Regions from separate parts of the Arthrobacter sp. USHLN218 genome, predicted to be linked through region 2. Evidence: predicted binding sites of a transcription regulator. Region 2 holds the regulator's gene; each other region holds the start of a gene.
The links. The regulator HrcA, encoded in region 2, represses chaperone genes, less so after heat shock. The targets are predictions, from matches to a motif close to TTNGCACTCGNNNNNNNCGAGTGCNAA.

Region 1 (7,253 bases), on a different contig from region 2:
GTGGGGGTTGTCGGGCTGATGGTCTACGAGGCCGTCCTGCTGGCCGGACTTGGATCGCGCATCAGCCCGTTTGTTGCCGCCGTCGTTATTGGTTTCCTCGGGCGGATCGTCGGACTGCGGCTGGGCTCCCCGCAGCTGGTAGTCGCCGTTCCTGCAGTGCTCTTCCTGCTTCCGGGCTTCTCGGTCTTCCGCGCCATCTATGAGCTGACGATCAGCACCGAGCAGGCGTTCAACGGCATGATCGGCTTGCTCGGCGCACTGACCGTGATCCTGGCGATGGCCGGCGGCACGGTGCTCGGCGACTATCTGGCCCAGCCCCTTACCCGCGATCTCGGGTCCAATGAGGGCCGGCGGCGGAACCGCCGCCGCTAGCCCGGATAGTTCTCGGGAAAGATCTGGCCGGCGGGGGTCTTCTTCTCCGCCTGGAAAGCATCCTCGGCGCGGCCGTACGCCCAGTAGCCCGAGATCGACACCTGCTTGCGGTGCAGCCCGTGGTCCTTGAACAGAACATCGCGCAGTTCCTTGACCGCGCCGCGCTCGCCGTGCACAAATGCGTCCACGTCTCCGGCCGGCCAGTCCAGCTCCGCCACCGCGTCGCGCAGCAGCGAGGTGGTGCCGGCGGGACGGCCCTGCCGGTAGAGCCAATGCACTTCGACCCCGTCCGGAGCGCCGAGGTCCTGCCTGTCCGCGGGGGAATCGACTTCCAGGAACGCATGGCCGGCGGCGCCCGATGGCAGGGCGTCGATGGCGGCGGCGACGGCGGGCAGCGCGGCGTCATCGCCTGCGAAGAGGTACCAGTCGGCTCCCGCTGCGGGGGAGTAGGCGCCGCCGGGTCCGGTCAGCATCAACCAGTCGCCGGCACGCGCGGAGGCGGCCCAGGGGCCGGCCACGCCTTCGTCGCCGTGGACCACGAAATCGATGGCCAGCTCGCCGGCCTTGGTGTCCACACTGCGGACCGTGTAGGTGCGGCTGACCGGGAGCCGGTCGGCGGGCAGGCTTTCCTTAAGCTCCGCCACATTCGCGGGAAGCTCGACGTCCAGGTCCGGCGGGAGGAACCAGATCTTCACATACTGGTCCGTGGCCGGTTTGGGCTCGAACTTCGCGAACCCCTCGCCGCCGGCGAAGACACGGACCATGTGTTCGGAGAGCCGCTCGGTCCTGGTGACCTGCAGGTTGATCTGCGGCTTTCGGGTCCGGGCGGGTGCTGCGGGCTGGCTCGACATCGACTGCTCCTGGCTTCCTTGATACTTAGGCCAACCTAACCCAGTAACGCGCCCGTGCCCAATTGGCGTTACCTGCCGGGGCTGGCCGGAAGGCGCCAGTCCACCGGGGCCGCCCCCTGTGAGGCCAGCAGCCCGTTGACCCGGCTGAAGGGGCGCGAGCCGAAGAAGCCGCGCGCTGCCGACAGCGGGCTGGGGTGCGCGGACTCGACCCTGGGGACATTGCCCAGCAGCGGCGCAAGGTTCTGGGCGTCGCGGCCCCAGAGCACAGCCACCAGCGGACCGCCGCGGGCCACGAGGGCGCGGACCGCCAGCTCGGTCAGTTGCTCCCAGCCCTTGCGCCGGTGGCTTCCGGCCTTGCCCGCTTCCACGGTCAGCACCCGGTTCAGCAGGAGCACGCCTTGGCCGGTCCAGGCGCTGAGGTCGCCGTGCGGCGCCGGCGGAATGCCGAGGTCCGACTGGAGCTCCTTGTAGATGTTGGCCAGGCTGCGGGGCAGCGGCCGCACACGGCGGTCGACCGCGAAGGAGAGGCCGATCGGATGGCCCGGCGTCGGGTACGGATCCTGGCCCACGATGAGCACTTTCACCGCGTCGAGCGGCTGTTCGAAGACCCGCAGGATATTGGCCGGCGCAGGCAGGATCTCGTGCCCCTCGCGCCGCTGCTCGGCCAGCTGGTTAGCCAGGGCATGGACGGTTGCGGCCGCCGGGGCCAGCGCCTCCGCCCACTGCGGATGCATGACGTCCCCGAGTTCGGCCGGGGCGGCAAAAGGGTAGGCCGCGGCTGCCGGCCCCGCGCCTTGGCGGGCCGGCAGCGGAAACAGGGCACCGTCGTCGTCAGTCATGCCCCCTATGGTGCCGGGAACAGGGACGGAAGCGCGAGCCGGCCCGGGCGTCGGCAGGATCACCGCGGCCGATAAATGACAACGCTGTGCTTCGGCCTTAAAATGGGCAGGACAGTTTCCCCGGCAAACCAAAGGAAGTGACGGTACGTCGTGCCCGGTCCCGCCGAAGCCAGCGCCTTCTCCCTCGACACCGAAGTTGACGAGTCGAGCCCGCTGAGCGAACGGGACCAGAAGATGCTGGCCCTGGAGCGGCAGTGGTGGAAGTACTCCGGCGCCAAGGAGCAGGCGGTCCGCGAGCTGTTCGATCTCTCCGCCACGCACTACTACCAGATCCTCAACGCGCTCATCGATACCGAGGAAGCGCTGGCCCACGATCCGATGCTGGTCAAGAGATTGCGTAGACTACGTACGTCCCGGCAGCGCGCCCGCACGGCCCGCCGGCTGGGCACCAACGCCTGATCCGGGTCCTCCGGACATCCACTGACAAGGACGCACTCTTCAGCGATGACCAAGTATCCCCGGGACGAGTTTGACCAGGTTCCTGAAACGTATGACCGGCACGGTGTCCACCGCGCGCACGTCGACGTCAGGAAAAGCAGCGGGCTCGGCCTGATCATTCTGGCCTCCGTGCTGGCCCTGGCCGTGGGCGCGGTGTCCTTCTTCGTCGTCCCGCTGCTGGGTGCAGGCGGAACCGGCCTGCCGGCCACGCAGACGGCGACCGCGGCGGAGTCGCCGGCCGCTGCAACGAAGACGGCCGAGCCGACGGAGCCGGCAGCCTCGAAACAGGCCGCAAAGCCCACGGAGGCGGCCACAAAGGAGGCCAAGGAGGCCACCGCCGAACCGACGGACGAGCCTACGGAAGAGCCTTCGGAGGATCCGAGCGCGGAAGCGGCAGGCGAGGCAGTCAACCGGGCCGACCCACTGCTGATCTTCAATGCCGCCGGCGTCACCGGCTTGGGCGGCACGGTGTCCGGGCGCCTCAGCGCGGACGGCTGGTCCGTCGCCCTGGTCGACAACTGGCAGGGCGGGGCAATGCCGAACTCGGTCATCTACTACAACCCGGGCCAGGCAGCCAACGCCGAGGCGGTCGGCCAGCTGCTGGGCATCACCGACCTGCGCGAGACGGCCCAGGGCGCAGTGTCGCTCTACGTGACCGTGGTACTCGGTCCGGGCTTCCAGTAGCCCGCGGCGGCGCGCAACCGCCGCATCATTACACCTCCATAACGTTCAATGTGCCGCGCCTCACATCCCGGCCCGGGTGCCGATAGAGTAAACGCACCTGATTGCCGGGAGCAGTGGCTGCAGGGGGAACTACTGGACTGGAGAGCAATATGGCGCTGGGAACCGTCAAATGGTTCAACGCGGAGAAAGGCTACGGCTTTATCACCGTTGATGAAAACAAGTCGGACGTATTCGTGCACTGGTCGGCGATCCTGATGGACGGCTACCGATCCCTCGAGGAGGGGCAGCGCGTCGAATTCGAGATCGGGGAAGGCCAGAAGGGGCCTCAGGCCGAAGACGTGAAGGTCTCTGCCTGACTTATTAAGTACGACGGCGGCGGGTGAGGTTTCGTGAGGATCTCGCCCGCCGCGGTCGTCGCCGAATGCGGTTAGCCCGGCCGCTGCGCCGGGACCGGTCCTACTCCTTGAGCGGCACGCCCTTGGCATCCCGGCGGAACATCTCCGCGCCGACGAGGATCATGATGCCTTCGATAAAGCCCCAGATGGCACCGACGCCGAAGGTCACCAGGGTCACGGCGATCTGGGCGATGCCCAGGCCGACGTAGCCCAGGTAGAAGCGGTGGATGCCTAGCCCGCCCAGCAGGATGCCCAGGAGCCCGGCGACGAGCCGCGACTTCTGTTCGGGGTAGCCTCCGTAATACGGCTGGCCGTAGGGCTGCTGGCCGTAGGCGGGCTGGCTGAAGGGCTGTTGGCCGTAGGGCGCCTGGCCGTAAGGCTGCTGGTAGGGGCCACCCGCCGGTGCCTGCGGATAAGGGCCGGCCGCCGGTGCCTGCGGATAGGGGCCGCCCGCTGGTGCCTGCGGATAAGGGCCGGCCGCCGGTGCCTGCCGGTCCGGCCCCGGGCCGTGCTGGGCCTGCCCGTAACCGGGCAGGCCGGGCTCCTCCTGCTGGGGCGGTGTCCGGCCGGGTTCCTGCGGCCTGCCCAGCGGCCGGGTGGGATAGGATCCGGCGCCGGCCAGAGGCTCGGTGGGATTCTCTTCGGGTTGGTCCTGCCTGCTCGGATTCTCCGACATATCGACGGCCCTTCACTCGGGATTCACTGATGCTCGAATACCAATCTACGGGCCGGCCGGATGCCGAGCCATGGGGGGCCACCCTGATCCTGAGGTCGGGGTGGCCCGGGAATTTTCCGCGTCTCGCGAAGACCGGGCCGCGGGCGCCGTGACGGCTTGCACTCGAGGTGGCTGAGTGCTAATTATGGAGTTGGCACTCTCGCAGGCCGACTGCTAACGCGGCCGGTTCGGCGGGAGAGAGTGAAATTCCTAAGCCACTGTGGTGAGGGTCCCGGCGCGGTGTGAAGAGATCGCCGCCGCCGGAATCCGTCCGTCGCGGGCACCGCCGTGGCTAGCAGCCGGGTGATTTCCGGTTGCGCCCGCTGTCTACTGTCCAGAAGGGACGATGCCGCCATGGCAAAGATCATTAGCTTCGACGAAGAGGCCCGCCGCGGCCTCGAGCGGGGTCTGAACATCCTCGCTGACGCTGTTAAGGTGACCCTCGGCCCGCGCGGCCGCAACGTGGTCCTCGAGAAGAAGTGGGGCGCCCCCACGATCACCAACGATGGCGTTTCCATCGCCAAGGAGATCGAACTCGACGATCCGTACGAGAAGATCGGCGCCGAGCTGGTCAAGGAAGTTGCCAAGAAGACCGACGACGTCGCCGGCGACGGTACCACCACCGCGACCGTGCTCGCCCAGGCCCTGGTCAAGGAGGGCCTGCGCAACGTTGCCGCCGGCGCCGATCCGCTGAGCCTCAAGCGCGGCATCGAGAAGGCTGTTGACGCCGTTACCGCCGAGCTGCTGGCCTCCGCCAAGGAAATCGAGACCAAGGAACAGATCGCCGCTACCGCATCGATCTCCGCGGGCGACCCGCAGATCGGCGAGCTGATCTCCGAGGCACTCGACAAGGTGGGCAAGGAAGGCGTCATCACCGTCGAGGAGTCCAACACCTTCGGCCTCGAGCTCGAGCTCACCGAGGGCATGCGCTTCGACAAGGGCTACATCTCCGGCTACTTCGTCACCGACGCAGAGCGCCAGGAGACGGTCCTGGAGGATCCCTACATCCTGATCGTCAACTCCAAGATCTCCAACGTCAAGGATCTGGTTGCCGTCCTGGAGAAGGTCATGCAGTCCGGCAAGCCGCTGCTGATCATCGCCGAAGACATCGAGGGCGAAGCCCTGGCCACCCTGGTGGTCAACAAGATCCGCGGCACCTTCAAGTCCGTCGCCGTCAAGGCTCCGGGCTTCGGCGACCGCCGCAAGGCCCAGCTGGCCGACATCGCCATCCTTACCGGTGGCCAGGTCATCGCCGAAGAGGTCGGCCTGAAGCTGGAGAACGCCACCCTCGACCTGCTGGGCCAGGCCCGCAAGGTTGTTGTCACCAAGGACGAGACCACCATCGTCGAAGGTGCAGGCGACGCCGAGGAGATCGCCGGCCGTGTGGCTCAGATCCGCGCCGAGATCGAGAACTCCGACTCCGACTACGACCGCGAGAAGCTGCAGGAGCGCCTGGCCAAGCTGGCCGGCGGCGTTGCAGTCATCAAGGCCGGTGCCGCAACCGAGGTCGAGCTCAAGGAGCGCAAGCACCGCATCGAGGACGCTGTCCGCAACGCGAAGGCTGCCGTTGAGGAAGGCATCGTCGCCGGTGGCGGCGTAGCCCTGATCCAGGCCGGCGCCAAGGCGTTTGCCAACCTGCAGCTCGAAGGCGACGAGGCCACCGGTGCCAACATCGTCAAGGTTGCCATCGATGCCCCGCTGAAGCAGATCGCCTTCAACGCCGGCATGGAGCCGGGCGTTGTGGTCGACAAGGTCCGCGGCCTGGAGCCCGGCCACGGCCTGAACGCTGCGACCGGCGTCTACGAGGACCTGCTGGCTGCAGGCGTGAACGACCCGGTCAAGGTCACCCGCTCTGCCCTGCAGAACGCGGCGTCCATCGCCGGCCTGTTCCTCACCACCGAGGCCGTTGTCGCCGACAAGCCGGAGAAGGCCGCTCCGGCCATGCCGGGCGGCGACGACATGGGCGGCATGGGCGGCATGGGCGGCTTCTAGCCTCTCCTGCCTGTCCTGCCGACAGCGCGCCACGTCTGCAAGGTGCGGTTCCCGTCACGGGGGCCGCACCTTGCGGCGTTAAGACCGGCCAGTGCCTCGAACGCGCGCGGCCCTGGCCGGGCACGTACGGGGGACAAAGCCGCAGGCTAAGCCGACAACGTCAGGCCCGGGGAATACGATGGGGCTTGTCCGACCCAACTCGAAGACTCCGGGCAAGCGTCCGGCGGCTATCGGCAAACCCGGCCCGGAACCGGACCGCAGGAGTGGAGGCATCATGGCGGAGGCTGAGGTCCTGTCCGGCCTGGACAATGAACTCGGATGGCAGCGCGAGCTATACCAGGATCTCCATCGGAATCCGGAACTCAGCCTGGCCGAACACCGGACCGCGGAGCTGGTCCAGGACAGGCTCGCGGGCTTCGGCTACGACGTCCAGCGCATAGGAGGCACCGGCGTCGTTGGTATCCTCGCCAACGGAGACGGACCCACGGTTCTGGCCCGGGCGGACACCGATGCCCTGCCGGTCACGGAAGCGACGGGCCTGCCGTATGCCTCGACGGCCACCGCCGTGGACGAGAGCGGCAACATCGTGGGCGTTATGCATGCCTGCGGGCACGACTTCCACGTTGCTTCGCTGCTGGGTGCGGCGAAACTGATGGCTGACGGCCGCAGGCACTGGTCGGGCACCTACATCGCCCTGTTCCAACCCGGCGAGGAAATCGGGGCAGGCGCCCAGGCCATGCTCGACGACGGCCTGGCGGCGAAGGTGCCGAAGCCGGACGTGGCCCTGGCCCAGCACGTCATGCCGTTCGCCGCGGGCAGGATAGGGACCACGCCTGGGCCCATCCTTTCCGCCGGCGACTCGGTCAGGGTTACGGTCTACGGGAAGGGAGCCCACGGCTCCATGCCG
Region 2 (7,253 bases):
GTCGACGCTGGCCGACCGCATGCTGCAGCTGACCGGGATCGTCGAGCAGCGTGACATGCGGGCCCAGTATCTCGATCGGATGGACATCGAGCGGGAACGCGGAATCACGATCAAGTCCCAAGCCGTCCGCATGCCGTGGGCCCTGGACGACGTCGATTACGCACTGAACATGATCGACACCCCGGGCCACGTGGACTTCACCTATGAAGTGTCCCGCTCACTGGCGGCTTGCGAAGGCGCAATCCTGCTCGTGGACGCCGCCCAGGGCATCGAGGCCCAGACGCTGGCCAACCTGTATCTGGCCATGGAAAACGACCTGACGATCATTCCGGTGCTGAACAAGATCGACCTCCCGGCGGCGCAGCCGGAGAAGTACGCTGCGGAGCTGGCGACCCTGATCGGCGGGGACCCCAAGGACGTCCTGAAGGTTTCGGGCAAGACCGGCGAAGGCGTCGAGGCCCTGCTCGACAAGATCGTCCGGGATCTGCCGGCACCCGTCGGCGATGCGGACGCCCCGGCCCGCGCGATGATTTTCGACTCCGTGTACGACTCCTACCGGGGCGTGGTGACCTACGTGCGCGTGGTTGACGGGAAGCTCAATCCGCGCGAGCGGATCCAGATGATGTCGACCAAGGCCAGCCACGAGCTGCTGGAGATCGGCGTTAGTTCCCCCGAGCCGACGCCCACCAAGGGCCTCGGGGTGGGCGAGGTCGGCTACCTGATCACCGGCGTGAAGGATGTGCGCCAGTCAAAGGTCGGCGACACGGTGACCAACCTGGCCAAACCCGCCGCTGAGTCGCTCGGCGGCTACGCGGACCCCAAGCCGATGGTCTTCTCCGGGCTGTACCCCATCGACGGCAGCGACTACCCGGTGCTGCGCGACGCCCTGGACAAGCTCAAGCTCAACGATGCCGCGCTGATCTACGAGCCGGAGACCTCGGCGGCGCTCGGCTTCGGCTTCCGCGTAGGTTTCCTGGGCCTGCTGCACCTGGAGATCGTCCGGGAACGGCTGGAGCGTGAATTCAACCTTGACCTGATTTCCACCGCCCCGAACGTGGTGTACGAAGTCACGCTCGAGGACAAGAAGGTCATCACGGTCACCAACCCGAGCGAATATCCGGACGGCAAGGTTTCCGAAGTCCGCGAGCCCATGGTTTCCGCGACCATCCTCGCGCCCAACGAATTCGTCGGCGCCATCATGGAGCTCTGCCAGTCGCGCCGCGGCGACATGAAGGGGATGGACTACCTCTCTGAGGACCGGGTGGAGCTGCGCTACCGCCTGCCGCTGGCGGAGATCGTCTTCGACTTCTTCGACATGCTCAAGTCCAAGACCCGCGGCTACGCGTCGCTGGACTGGAAGGCGGACGGGGACCAGGTCTCGGACCTGGTCAAGGTGGACATCCTGCTGCAGGGCGAACAGGTGGACGCTTTCAGCGCCATCACGCACCGGGACAAGGCCTACGGCTACGGCGTCATGATGACGTCGAAGCTGCGCGAGCTGATTCCGCGCCAGCAGTTCGAGGTCCCCATCCAGGCGGCGATCGGCTCCCGGATCATCGCCCGCGAAAACATCCGCGCCATCCGCAAGGACGTGCTCGCGAAGTGCTACGGCGGCGACATCAGCCGTAAGCGCAAGCTGCTGGAAAAGCAGAAGGAAGGCAAGAAGCGCATGAAGATGGTCGGGCGGGTCGAGGTGCCCCAGGAGGCCTTCATCGCGGCGCTGTCTTCGGACGATTCGAAAGACAAGGCCAAGAAGTAGCCGCATGAGCATTACGACGACGGCGGTCCGCCGCCGTGCCTAGTACCCTTCCGCTGGGCGATCCCGCGCCGGCAGACGGCTTGCTGCCGGCGCAGGCTGCCGAGGGAGCGGCAGGACGCGACTTCTGCCTCTATGTCCACATTCCCTTCTGCGCCGTGCGCTGCGGCTACTGCGACTTCAATACCTACACCGCCAAGGAACTGGGCGGCGGAGCGTCGCAGGACGAGTACGCCGGTACGGCCAGCGCCGAGCTGGACTTCGCCGCCCGCGCGATGTCGGCCTCCGGCCTGCCGGAACGGAAGCTCTCGACCGTCTTCTTCGGCGGGGGCACACCGACTCTCCTGCCGGCGGAAGATTTGGCGTCGATCCTGCGGCGGGCCGACAAGTTGTGGGGCCTCGAAGCCGGTGCCGAAGTCACCACGGAAGCCAACCCGGATTCGGTGACGCCTGAATCGCTGGCACTGCTGGCGGAGGCCGGTTTTACCCGGGTGTCCTTCGGCATGCAGTCGGCCGTCCCGCATGTGCTCAAAGTGCTGGACCGCACCCACGATCCGGAGCGCGTGCCGCTGGCCGTGCAGTGGGCACGGGAGGCAGGCCTAAAGGTAAGCCTCGACCTGATCTACGGAACGCCGGGGGAGTCCATGGCGGACTGGGAGGCCAGCTTACAGTCGGCCATCGCCTGCGAGCCCGACCACATTTCCGCCTACTCGCTCATCGTCGAGGACGGCACGAAGCTCGCCGCCCGGATCCGGCGCGGAGAAATGCCCGGCATCGACGACGACGACCATGCCGCGAAATACCTCCGGGCCGAGGAACTGCTCGGCTCCGCCGGCTACTCCTGGTACGAAGTCAGTAACTGGGCCCGTTCCGAGGCTGACCGGTGCCGCCACAACCTGGCGTACTGGCGCGGGGCGGACTGGTGGGGTGCCGGCCCCGGCGCGCATTCGCATATGGGCGGAGTCCGCTGGTGGAACGTCAAGCACCCGGCGGCCTATGCGCAGCGGCTCGCGACCTCGGTTTCTCCGGCTGCCGGACGGGAGACCCTCGACGCCGAGACCCGCCGGATGGAGCACATCATGCTGCAAACACGGATCATCGACGGGCTTGCCACCGCGGAACTTGATGCCGAGGGGCGCAAGGCCGTTGCCGGGCTGATCGCCGAGGGGCTCCTGGACGGTGCCGCCGCTATCGCCGGAACCGTCAGGCTGACCCTGCAGGGCAGGCTGCTGGCGGACGCCGTCGTGCGCCGGCTGCTCGGTTACTAGACCGGGCAGCCCGACGGTTCTAACAGCCTGAGCGCCGCGCCTAGCGGATGAGGCGCAGGTTCAGCGGGTACCGGTAGGGCCGCCCGCGGTTGACCTCAATGCCCGCCTTGACGGAGAAGACCGTCAGGAAGACCCAAATCGCGGCCGCCACTACGGCGAAGAATCCGCTCACCGCCGGGATCAGGATCAGCAGGTTGGCGACGATGGCCACGACGGTCGGCGGCAGGGTGAAGTTCAGCGCCTCCTTCGATTCCTGCGCCGTGAAGGGCCCGCGGTCCTTGAAGATCAGGTAGATCACCAGTGAGGGGACGCAGCCCAGGATGCCGCCGAAATGCGCCATGGTGGCCCACTGCCGGTCCTCGGACGGCGTCAGCGGCAGGGCCGATGATGCGGCACTTTGGTACTGCGTCCGGCGCGCCGGAGGACGCCCCGAAGGATCGTTGCGCGCGGTGTTGTCTGACACAGGACCTGCCTCGTAATAAGTGCTGTTGCTCGATTTCACTATCTAAGAGGGTAAGTTGAGCGCGCAGTGGCCGCAAATGGCGGATTGGCCGCCGCGAGGTCCTGCCGGCCCTCAGGCGGTGAGGAAATCGATGACTTCCTCGACCCGACCCAGCAGCGACGGTTCGAGGTCCGCATAGGTCCGGACGCTGCCCAGCAGCCGCTTCCAGCCGTCCGCGATGTCCGCCTGCGTGCTGTGCGGCCACCCGAGTCCGGTCAGGATTCCGGTCTTCCAGTCGGTGCCACGAGGCACGGTCGGCCACTTGTCGAGCCCGATGACCGAGGGCTTGATGGCCTGCCACACGTCGACGTAGGGGTGCCCGACGATCAGCACGTTTCCGCGGGCGGCCGGCACGGCCATCGCGGCCTCGGCGATCCGCCACTCCTTGGTGTTGGGAAGCAGGTGGTCCACGAGGATGCCCAGCTTCCGGTCCGGCCCGGGACCGAAACTTTCGACGGCGGCAGCCAGGTCATCGACGCCGTGCAGGGGTTCGACGACGATGCCTTCCACCCGCAGGTCATGCCCCCAGACTTTCTCGACCAGTTCCGCATCGTGCTTGCCTTCGACCCAGATCCGGCTCGCCTTGGCGACCTGGGCGCGCAGCCCCTCCACCCGCACGGAGCCGGAGGCGGTCCGCTGCGGACCCGCGGGGCGCGCCTTCGGCGCCGCGGCGACGACCTTGACCGGCTCGCCCTCGAGCAGGAAACCGAAACCCAGGGGGAAGGACTTGGTCTTGCCGCGGCGGTCCTCGAGCGAGACAAGGTGGATGCCGCCGGACTTCTCCACGCGGACGACGGCGCCGACCCAGCCGGATTGGACGTCCTCCAGGACCAGCCCGGGTTCGGCGGGAACCTCGCGCAGCTGCCTGGCCTTGGGGGCGGCGAGATCCTGCGGGCCCCAACCGTAACTGCTCATAGCGACTTCCTTTGTTCGTGCCGTAGTGAGTGAAGACGGGAGCGGCAGCGCCATGCCAAGGCCACAGCCGGGCTGCCGGCGCCACCGCGGGACGGCCTCGGGCCGCCCGACAATGCTAACAACGGCCGTAACGTATTAGACTTAGCACTTAGGCGTGTTGAGTGCTAATGCTGTGCGCGTGCCGGCCAAGCAGAATCAGGAGGTGTACCGTGAGCGAAGTCCGACGGCTGGAAGTGCTTCGTGCGATCGTTGAAGACTACGTTCATTCGCGCGAGCCTGTCGGTTCGAAGGCCCTCGTGGAGAGGCACCACCTCGGTGTTTCATCGGCCACGATCCGCAACGATATGGCGGCGCTGGAGGAAGAGGGGCTCATCGTGGCCCCGCACACCAGTGCCGGGCGCATCCCGACGGACAAGGGCTACCGCCTGTTCGTGGACCGCATCTCCGACGTCAAACCGCTCTCGCCGGCCGAACGCCGGGCCATCCAGACCCTCCTCGAGGGCGCGGACGACCTGGACGATGTGATGGACCGGACGGTGCGGCTGCTCTCGCAGCTGACGCACCAGGTCGCGGTCATCCAGTACCCGCAGCTGGGCCGCGCCAGGCTGCGGCACATCGAGTTCGTCCTGCTGGCGCCGGCCCGGGCACTGGTCGTGGTGATCGCGGATAACGGCAAGGTGGAGCAGCAGGTCATCGGCCTCCCGGCGGAGGTGACGGACCAGCAGCTGTCCGACCTGCGGACCGCCTTCCTGGCCGAGTTGTCCGGCCACCCGCTGGAAGCGCTGCGGGGACTGGTGGACGGCACGGTGCAGCAAGTCCGGCCCGAGTCGGCCGCGGTGGCGCGGGAGCTCGGAGCGGCGCTGGTGAAACTTGCCGAGGCCACCCACGAGGAGCGGATCCTGCTGGCCGGTACGGCCAACCTCGCCCGTTCCACCATGGACTTCCCGCTGACCATCGGGCCCATCCTCGAGGCCCTCGAAGAGCAAGTGGTCATGCTCCGCCTGCTCTCGGAGATGCAGCAGGATGCGCGAGGCGTCTCCGTACGGATCGGCAGCGAGAACCCGTACGGTTCGCTGGCCGAGACCTCCGTGATTGCCACGGGCTATGGACCGGATGCCTTGGCGAAGGTCGGCATCCTCGGACCGACCCGGATGGACTACCCGACGACGATGGCGGCAGTACGTGCGGTCGCACGCTACCTTTCGAGGATCCTCGCCGGCTAGGCGCCGGCAGCAAGCAGCAGTTGGACAGTCACTGTCCGCCAACCGATTCCAGGAAAGAAGTTAACCAGGTGAGCAACCACTACGACGTTCTCGGTGTCAGCCAGGATGCCACGGCTGAGGAAATCAAGAAGGCCTACCGCAAGCTGGCACGGAAGCTGCATCCGGATGTCAACGACGGACCCCAGGCGGCCGAAGAATTCAAGCGCGTCAGCCACGCCTACGAAGTGCTCTCCGATCCGCAGAAGCGCCGGGTCTACGACACGACGGGCAATGAGAACGGAACGGACAGCGGCTTCGGCAGCGGCTACTCCGGCGCCGGCTTCGCGTTCCAGGACATCTTCGAGACGTTCTTCGGCGGCCCCGGAGGCGGCGGCGGACCGGCCTCGCGCCGCCAGCGCGGACAGGACGCCCTGATCAACGTCAAGATCGACCTCAAGGACGCCGTTTTCGGTGTCAACAAGAAGATCGAGGTGGACACCGCCGTCGTCTGCCCGACCTGCGACGGCAGCTGCTGCCGCCCGGGCACCAGCCCGCGCACCTGCGACATCTGCGGTGGGTCCGGCCAGGTTCAGCGCGCGGTGCGTTCCATCCTGGGCCAGGTCATGACCGCCGCCCCGTGCGGCAGCTGCCAGGGCTACGGCACCGTCATCCCCGATCCGTGCAACGAGTGCAACGGCGAGGGCCGCATCCGCAGCCGCCGTTCGCTGACCATCAAGATTCCGGCTGGCGTGGGCACCGGCACCCGTATCCAGCTGGCGGGGCAGGGGGAGACCGGGCCCGGCGGCGGCCCTCAGGGCGATCTGTACGTGGAAATCCGCGTAGCCCAGGACAAGAACTTCCTGCGGGAAGGCGACGACCTGCACGTCACGATGTCCGTGCCGATGACGGCGGCGGCCCTGGGCACCGAGCTCGAGCTGGACACCTTCGACGGCCCCCAGCAGCTGGACATCAAGCCCGGCACGCAGGCCGGCGAGGTCATCAACCTGCGCGGCCTGGGCGTCACGCACCTGCGCGGCTACGGCCGCGGCGACCTCAAGGTCCATATCCACGTCGAGACGCCGACCAAGCTCGATTCCGAGCAGGAGAACCTGCTGCGGCAGCTGTCCCAGGCCCGCGGCGAGCAGTACACCGAAGGCAAGCTCGCCGGCAGCGGCACCGGCGTCTTCGCCCGTCTCCGCGACAAGCTCGGGCACCTCTAACCCATGACCAACCCGGTCTTTTTCGCTGAGCCCTCAGAGTTCGACGGCGTCGCCCCCGGCGCGCTGTTCGTCCTCACCGGCGCGGAGGCGCGGCATGCCGTCGCGGTCAAACGCCTGGCCGCCGGAGAAGCGGTGGACATCGTGGATGGGACCGGGAAACGCCTCTCCGGCACGGTTACGGCCGTCGCGCCCCAGGAGCTGACCGTCCGGGCCGAGTCCGTCGCCGTCGATCCCGCGCCTCCCTACAGCCTGACGCTGGTCCAGGCGCTGGCGAAGGGCGACCGGGACGAGATGGCCATCGAGGCCGCCACGGAGCTCGGTGTCGACCGCGTGGTGCCGTGGCAGTCCGAGCGAAGCATCGTCCGCTGGCGCGACGCGAAGGCGGCCAAG
Region 3 (7,253 bases), on a different contig from region 2:
CCCGCGCCCATCAGCTGGCCGCCGCTGCCGCGGGGGCGCGTCGGGGTGGCCCGCTCGGCTGCTGCCGGGGCAATCGGGGTGATCGTTGAGGAAGCCATAGTCGCCTGCCAACGCCGCAGGGGCTCCTGTAACGGGGCCCCGGCGGCGGAAGCGTCCTACGCCGCGACGGCTTCCTGCACGGCGCCGATCATGGCGTCGACATTGTTCAGGCCGTAGCCCACCAGGTACCAGGAGCTCGAGTCGAGGTAGGTGATGCTGTCGTTCCTGGCGGCGTCCGTGCCGTTGACCAGCTCGTTGTCCAGCACGGCGGACGCGGCCTGCCCGGCCTCTCCGGTGGCGGCGTCGCGGTCGATGACGAACAGATGCGCCGGGTTCTTCTCGGCGATGTACTCGAAGGAGATGGCCTCGCCGTGCGTGCCCTCGGACTTGACGTCGGCCGCCGTCTTGACGCCCAGGACGTCATGGACCAGCCCGAAGCGGGAGCCGGCACCGTAGGCGGTCAGCTCGCCGCCGCTGGTCATCACGATCAGGCCGGTGCCCGCGCCGGCAGCGGATGCCTTGGTTTCCTCGATGCGGGCGTCGATGGCCGCCAGCTTCTTGTCGGCCTCGGCCTCCTTGCCGAAGATCCCTGCGAGGGTCTCGGTGTTCTTCTTGAACGACTCCAGCGGGTTGGCCATGTCGACGCTGACGTCGATGGTCGGGGCAATCTTGCTCAGCTCCGGGTAGGCCTCGGCGGTGCGGCCGGAGATGATGATCAGGTCCGGCGCGCCCTCGCTGATCGCTTCGAAATCGGGCTCCTTCATGGAACCGATCTTGGTGACGGAGTCCTCGCCGTACTTGGTGAGGGACTTGGGCAGGACGGCCTGCGGAACGCCGTCGACCTCGACGCCGAGGGCATCGAGGGTGTCGAGTGCACCCAGATCGAAGGTGTAGACGGTCTCGGGGTTGGCCGGAACCTCGGTGGAACCCTGGGCGTGCTCGACGGTGACTGTTTCGCTCGCGGCGGCGGTGGCTCCGGGGTTCTGGCCGCACGCGCTCAGGGCCAGCAGGGATGCGGCGGCAGTGACCGCAAGCAGCCGGGACGTCAGGGTCGAGTTCATTTCAGGGCTCCAAATAAGGTCGGTCCGGAGGGCTCGGCGCCCATCCGGCAATAGGACACAAAATCGTTTGCTAATTGTGCGCGCATTTGCACCCTAGCGGTTAGGTTAGCCTTACCGCAAAACCGTGGGCGGTCGGGAGTCTCCCGGTGACGCGCGATGAGGGGAAGGCTGTTGTGCGTCTTATACGCGGGGCGGCCGGGAGGACCCGCCCCGATGCTCCTCCGCGGCGGTGGCGTGGCTGGATGCGGCAGGTCGGGAGCGCTTCCACGGCCTCCTGCACAGCGCGGCGGCGGCCGCATGGCACCCCGTTGGCACTCGCCTTGACCGAGTGCTAACTGTGCGAATAGAGTCAGCATTAGCACTCTCACCCTATGGGTGCCAACCTTTCAAGGAGCCTTCTGCCGGCACCGCGACGACGGTGGAAAAGTCCTTGGCCAACGTACCTATTCGTAGCTCATGCAAAGGAGAGAGCCGAGTGTCGGTCTCCATCAAGCCTCTTGAGGATCGTATTGTCGTCCAGCCGCTCGAAGCCGAGCAGACCACCGCTTCCGGCCTGGTCATCCCGGACACCGCCAAGGAAAAGCCGCAGGAAGGCAAGGTTGTCGCGGTTGGACCCGGCCGCGTTGACGACAACGGCAACCGCGTACCGGTCGACGTGACCGAAGGCGACGTCGTCATCTACTCCAAGTACGGTGGCACCGAAATCAAGCAGGGCGGCCAGGAATACCTGGTTCTGTCCGCGCGCGACGTCCTGGCGATCGTCGTCAAGTAAGTTTTCCGATGACCCCGGCCAGGCAACTGGCCGGGGTTTTCTCGATCAAGGAGATCACATGGCAAAGCAGCTGCAGTTCAACGACGCTGCCCGCAAAGCCCTGGAAGCCGGCGTTGACAAGCTGGCCGACACCGTCAAGGTGACCCTCGGCCCGCGCGGCCGCAACGTCGTGCTGGACAAGAAGTGGGGCGCCCCCACCATCACCAACGACGGCGTGACCATCGCCCGCGAAGTCGAGCTCGAGGATCCGTACGAGAACCTCGGCGCTCAGCTCGCGAAGGAAGTGGCTACCAAGACCAACGACGTCGCCGGCGACGGCACCACCACCGCCACGGTCCTGGCCCAGGCCCTCGTCAAGGAAGGCCTGCGCAACGTTGCCGCGGGCGCGGCCCCCGGCGCCCTGAAGAACGGCATCGAGATCGCCGTCGAGGCCGTTGCCGACCGCCTGCTGGAGAACGCCCGCGAGGTTGAGGGCAAGGTGGCCGAGGTTGCCACCATCTCGGCCCAGAGCCCGGAAATCGGCGAACTGCTGGCCAAGGCTTTCGAGCAGGTCGGCAAGGATGGCGTCATCACCATCGAAGAGGCCTCCGGCCTGCAGACCGAACTGGTCCTCACCGAGGGTATGCAGTTCGACAAGGGCTACCTCTCGCCGTACTTCGTCACGGACGCCGAGCGCCAGGAAGCCGTCCTCGAAGACGCGCTCATCCTGATCAACCAGGGCAAGATCTCCTCGGTGCAGGAATTCCTGCCGCTGCTGGAGAAGGCCCTGCAGGCCGGCAAGCCGCTGTTCATCATCGCCGAAGACATCGAAGGCGAAGCCCTGTCCACCCTCGTGGTGAACAAGATCCGCGGCACCCTGAACGTGGTCGCCGTGAAGGCCCCGGGCTTCGGCGACCGCCGCAAGGCCATGCTGCAGGACATCGCGACGCTCACCGGCGCGCAGGTTGTCTCCCCGGACCTGGGCCTCAAGCTGGACCAGGTCGGCCTGGAGGTGCTGGGTTCGGCCCGCCGGATCACCGTGACCAAGGACAACACCACCATCGTCGACGGAGCAGGCTCCGAGACGGACGTGGCCGACCGCGTGGCCCAGATCCGCGCCGAGGTTGAGCGCACCGACTCTGATTGGGACCGAGAGAAGCTGCAGGAGCGGCTGGCCAAGCTCGCCGGCGGCATCGGCGTGATCAAGGTCGGCGCCGCCACCGAGGTCGAGATGAAGGAAAAGAAGCACCGCATCGAGGACGCCGTGTCCTCCACCCGCGCTGCTCTGGAGGAGGGCATCGTGGCCGGCGGCGGAACCGCCCTCGTCCACGCTTCCCAGGCCCTGGATACGGACCCGAAGGTCCTCGCCCTCGAAGGCGACGCCGCGACCGCCGTCGGACTGGTCCGCCGCGCACTCGTCCAGCCGCTGCGCTGGATCGCGGAGAACGCCGGCTACGAAGGCTACGTCGTGGTCTCCAAGGTGGGCGAGCTCGAGGTCAACAAGGGCTTCAACGCGGCCACGGGAGAGTACGAAGACCTGGTCGACGCCGGCGTCATCGACCCCGTCAAGGTGACCCGCTCGGCACTGCGCAATGCAGCGTCGATCGCGGCCCTGGTGCTCACCACCGAAACCCTCGTTGCGGAAAAGCCCGCCGACGAGGATGAGCACGCCGGCCACAGCCACTAGGCACGGGCGTTTCGGACGTTTCGAAACACAGGGGAGGGGATCCGGCTTCGGCCGGGTCCCCTCCGGCTGTTTTGCCGGGCAGGACCGGCGGCGGCGGGTAACGTCGGCCACATATCCGTCCGCTTGAAATAGAGCGGGGTCGTGAATGGTTCTAGGATGTATCTACACACCCAAACCATCCCGGCTGCTGCCTCCGTTCGAGATTCCCGCTGCGCCGGCGTGTCGCGAAAGGCCCGAGAGTGTCTGAAGAATTCAACCCGTTTGCCTTTGAGGGCCTGACTTACGACGACGTCCTGCTGCTCCCCGGCCCGACGGACGTCATCCCGTCCGAAGCCGACACCAGTTCCCGGCTGTCCAAGCGCATCACCGTGCAGACGCCGCTGCTGTCCGCCGCCATGGATACCGTGACCGAGTCCCGCATGGCCATCGCCATGGCGCGCCAGGGCGGGTTGGGCGTGATCCACCGCAACCTCTCCATCCAGGACCAGGCCGAGCACGTCGACCGGGTCAAGCGCAGCGAATCCGGCATGATCACCAATCCGGTAACCATCGCGCCCGAGGCCACGCTGGCCGAACTGGACGACCTGTGCCGCAACTACCGCGTCTCGGGCCTGCCCGTGGTGGACCCCAACGGGAAGCTGTTGGGCATCTGCACCAACCGCGATACCCGCTTCGTGCCGAAGGCCGACTACGACACGGTCAAGGTCGACGAGGTCATGAGCCGCATGCCGCTGATCACCGGACATGTGGGCATCAGCCGCCCCGAGGTCATCGACCTCCTCGGCAAGAACCGCATCGAGAAGCTTCCCCTCGTCGATGACGAGGGGATCCTCCGCGGGCTGATCACCGTCAAGGACTTCGACAAGGCGGAGCAGTACCCGCTCGCGACCAAGGACGAGGAAGGCCGCCTGCGCGTCGGCGCGGCCATCGGCTTCTTCGGCGACGGCTACGAGCGCGGCATGACCATGATTGACGCCGGCGCCGACGTGCTCGTGGTGGACACGGCCAACGGCCACAGCAACGGCGTGCTGGACATGATCGCGCGGCTCAAGAAGGACCCGGCGGCGGCGCACGTGGATATCATCGGCGGCCAGGCGGCGACCCGCGAGGGCGCCCAGGCCCTGATCGACGCCGGCGCGGACGCCATCAAGGTCGGCGTGGGCCCCGGCTCCATCTGCACCACCCGCGTCGTGGCAGGCGTCGGCGTCCCCCAGGTCACCGCGATCTATGAGTCCGCCAAGGCCGCGATCCCCGCCGGCGTGCCCCTCATCGCCGACGGCGGCCTGCAGTACTCCGGCGACATCGGCAAGGCCCTCGTGGCCGGAGCCGACACCGTGATGCTCGGCTCCCTGCTGGCCGGTGCCGCCGAAAGCCCGGGGGACCTGGTCTTCATCAACGGCAAGCAGTTCAAGGCGTACCGCGGCATGGGTTCGCTCGGCGCCATGCAGACCCGCGGCAAGAACACTTCCTACTCGAAGGACCGCTACTTCCAGGCGGACGTGCCGGACGACGAGAAGCTCATCCCCGAAGGCATCGAAGGCCAGGTGCCCTACCGCGGCCCGCTTTCCGCCGTCGCTCACCAGCTGGTCGGCGGCCTGCGCCAGACGATGTTCTACACCGGCGCCCGCACCATCGAAGAGCTCAAGGCCAAGGGCAAGTTCGTGCGGATCACCTCCGCCGGGCTCAAGGAGTCCCACCCGCACGACATCATGATCACGGCCGAGGCGCCCAACTACCGGCGCTGACCGAACCACCCGCCGCGGCCGTTAACGCCCGGGCCGCCTGTCCACATCCGCACCGGCCGGCGGGGCGGACGTGCGCCGGTGGGATAACCTAGAGCCGTGACTTACGAGATTGAAATTGGCCGTGGCAAGCGTGGGCGTCGTGCCTACTCCCTCGACGATGTAGCGATTGTCCCGTCCCGCCGGACCCGGGACCCCAAGGACGTCTCGGTCAAGTGGCAGATCGACGCCTACGAGTTCGAGATGCCCGTCCTGGCTGCCCCGATGGACTCCGTGATGTCCCCGGCCACAGCCATTGCGATGGGCCGGCTGGGCGGCCTCGGGGTGCTGAACCTGGAGGGGTTGTGGACGCGGTACGAGGACCCGCAGCCGCTGTTCGAGGAAATCGCCGGCCTCAGCGAGGACAACTTCAGCCCGGCCGCGACCGAGCGGATGCAGGAAATCTACAACGCCCCGATCCAGCCCGAGCTGATCACGTCGCGGCTGGCCGAGATCCGGGAAGCCGGCGTCACGGTGGCCGGTTCGCTCACGCCGCAGCGCACCCAGGAGTTCTACAAGACCGTCCTCGCCGCCGGCGTCGACATCTTCGTCATCCGCGGCACCACCGTTTCCGCGGAGCACGTCTCGCGCGAACATGAACCCCTGAACCTGAAGCAGTTCATCTACGAGCTGGACGTCCCGGTCATCGTCGGCGGCGCCGCCGGCTACACCCCGGCGCTGCACCTGATGCGGACCGGCGCGGCCGGCGTGCTGGTCGGTTTCGGCGGCGGGGCAACAACGACGACGAGGCGCGCCTTGGGCATCCACTCGCCGCTGGCGTCGGCAATTTCGGATGTGGCTGCGGCGCGCCGGGACTACATGGACGAGTCCGGCGGACGGTACGTGCATGTGATTGCCGACGGCGGACTGGGCAGCAGCGGGGACATCATCAAGGCCGTCGCGATGGGCGCGGACGCCGTCATGCTCGGCGCCGCGCTGGCCCGGGCGGAAGAGGCGCCGGGCCATGGCTGGCACTGGGGCCAGGAAGCCCACCACCACGAACTTCCGCGCGGCGACCGCGTGCGGATCGGCACGGTCGGTCCGCTGGAGGAAGTGCTCTACGGGCCCTCGCACCACACCAACGGAACCTCCAACATTATCGGCGCACTGCGCCGCTCGATGGCTACCACGGGCTACTCTGACCTGAAGGAATTCCAGCGGTGCGAGGTCGTCCTGGCGCCGTACCAGATCAACGACTGAGCCTCGAAAGGACCTACCGTGAGCACGCCCGCCGCCCTCAGCCCGGAGAGCCGCGGCGAGGCGCTGTCCGCGCTCCGGGCCACCGGAACCAGCGGACGTGAACTCGACGTCCTGATCGTCGGCGGCGGCGTGGTCGGCGCCGGAGCCGCGCTGGACGCGGTCACGCGCGGCCTGGACGTCGGCATCGTCGAGGCCCGGGACTGGGCCTCGGGCACGTCCTCGCGCTCGTCCAAACTGATCCATGGCGGCCTGCGCTATCTGGAGATGCTGGATTTCGGGCTGGTCCGCGAGGCGCTGCAGGAACGCGGCCTGCTGCTGCAGCGGATCGCCCCGCACCTGGTCAGGCCCGTCCCCTTCCTGTACCCGCTGACCAAACGCTTCGTCGAGCGCCCCTACGTCGCCGCCGGCGTCGCACTCTACGACGCCCTCTCGGTAGCGACCGGCCAGGGCAGGGGAGTGCCCTTCCACAAGCACCTCTCCCGGCACGGGACCCTGCGGGCGGCCCCCAGCCTGAAGAAGGAGTCCCTGGTCGGCTCGATCCGCTACTACGACGCCCAGGTGGACGACGCCCGCCTGGTCGTGAACCTGGTCCGGACGGCGGCCGACTACGGCGCCCACGCGGCCAACCGGCTGAAGGTCATCAAGTTCCTGCGCGAAGGCGAACGGGTGGTCGGCGCCCGCGTGCAGGACCAGGACGACGGCGCGGAGTTCGACATCCGGGCCCGGCAGATCGT

Region 1: groL (chaperonin GroEL) is a predicted target of HrcA. The motif match lies at 4,506-4,532, and genes of this name have one in related genera.
Region 3: groES (co-chaperone GroES) is a predicted target of HrcA. The motif match lies at 1,409-1,435, and genes of this name have one in related genera.

What each region holds. Positions count from the first base shown of each region.
Region 1 is NZ_JBBCYT010000012.1:53,661-60,913, forward strand. It holds gene WFH44_RS20365 (threonine/serine ThrE exporter family protein) at 1-372, shown strand, start outside; gene WFH44_RS20370 (siderophore-interacting protein) at 369-1,223, opposite strand; gene WFH44_RS20375 (uracil-DNA glycosylase) at 1,292-2,062, opposite strand; gene WFH44_RS20380 (DUF3263 domain-containing protein) at 2,213-2,521, shown strand; gene WFH44_RS20385 (LytR C-terminal domain-containing protein) at 2,567-3,244, shown strand; gene WFH44_RS20390 (cold-shock protein) at 3,394-3,600, shown strand; gene WFH44_RS20395 (TM2 domain-containing protein) at 3,701-4,315, opposite strand; gene groL (chaperonin GroEL) at 4,709-6,346, shown strand; gene WFH44_RS20405 (M20 family metallopeptidase) at 6,621-7,253, shown strand, end outside.
Region 2 is NZ_JBBCYT010000003.1:118,744-125,996, forward strand. It holds gene lepA (translation elongation factor 4) at 1-1,759, shown strand, start outside; gene hemW (radical SAM family heme chaperone HemW) at 1,795-3,024, shown strand; gene WFH44_RS07845 (DUF4870 domain-containing protein) at 3,065-3,487, opposite strand; gene WFH44_RS07850 (DUF3097 domain-containing protein) at 3,599-4,441, opposite strand; gene hrcA (heat-inducible transcriptional repressor HrcA) at 4,651-5,664, shown strand; gene dnaJ (molecular chaperone DnaJ) at 5,733-6,863, shown strand; gene WFH44_RS07865 (16S rRNA (uracil(1498)-N(3))-methyltransferase) at 6,867-7,253, shown strand, end outside.
Region 3 is NZ_JBBCYT010000002.1:443,304-450,556, forward strand. It holds gene WFH44_RS05790 (ABC transporter permease) at 1-11, opposite strand, end outside; gene WFH44_RS05795 (siderophore ABC transporter substrate-binding protein) at 156-1,100, opposite strand; gene groES (co-chaperone GroES) at 1,576-1,872, shown strand; gene groL (chaperonin GroEL) at 1,931-3,538, shown strand; gene guaB (IMP dehydrogenase) at 3,778-5,283, shown strand; gene WFH44_RS05815 (GuaB3 family IMP dehydrogenase-related protein) at 5,380-6,519, shown strand; gene WFH44_RS05820 (glycerol-3-phosphate dehydrogenase/oxidase) at 6,538-7,253, shown strand, end outside.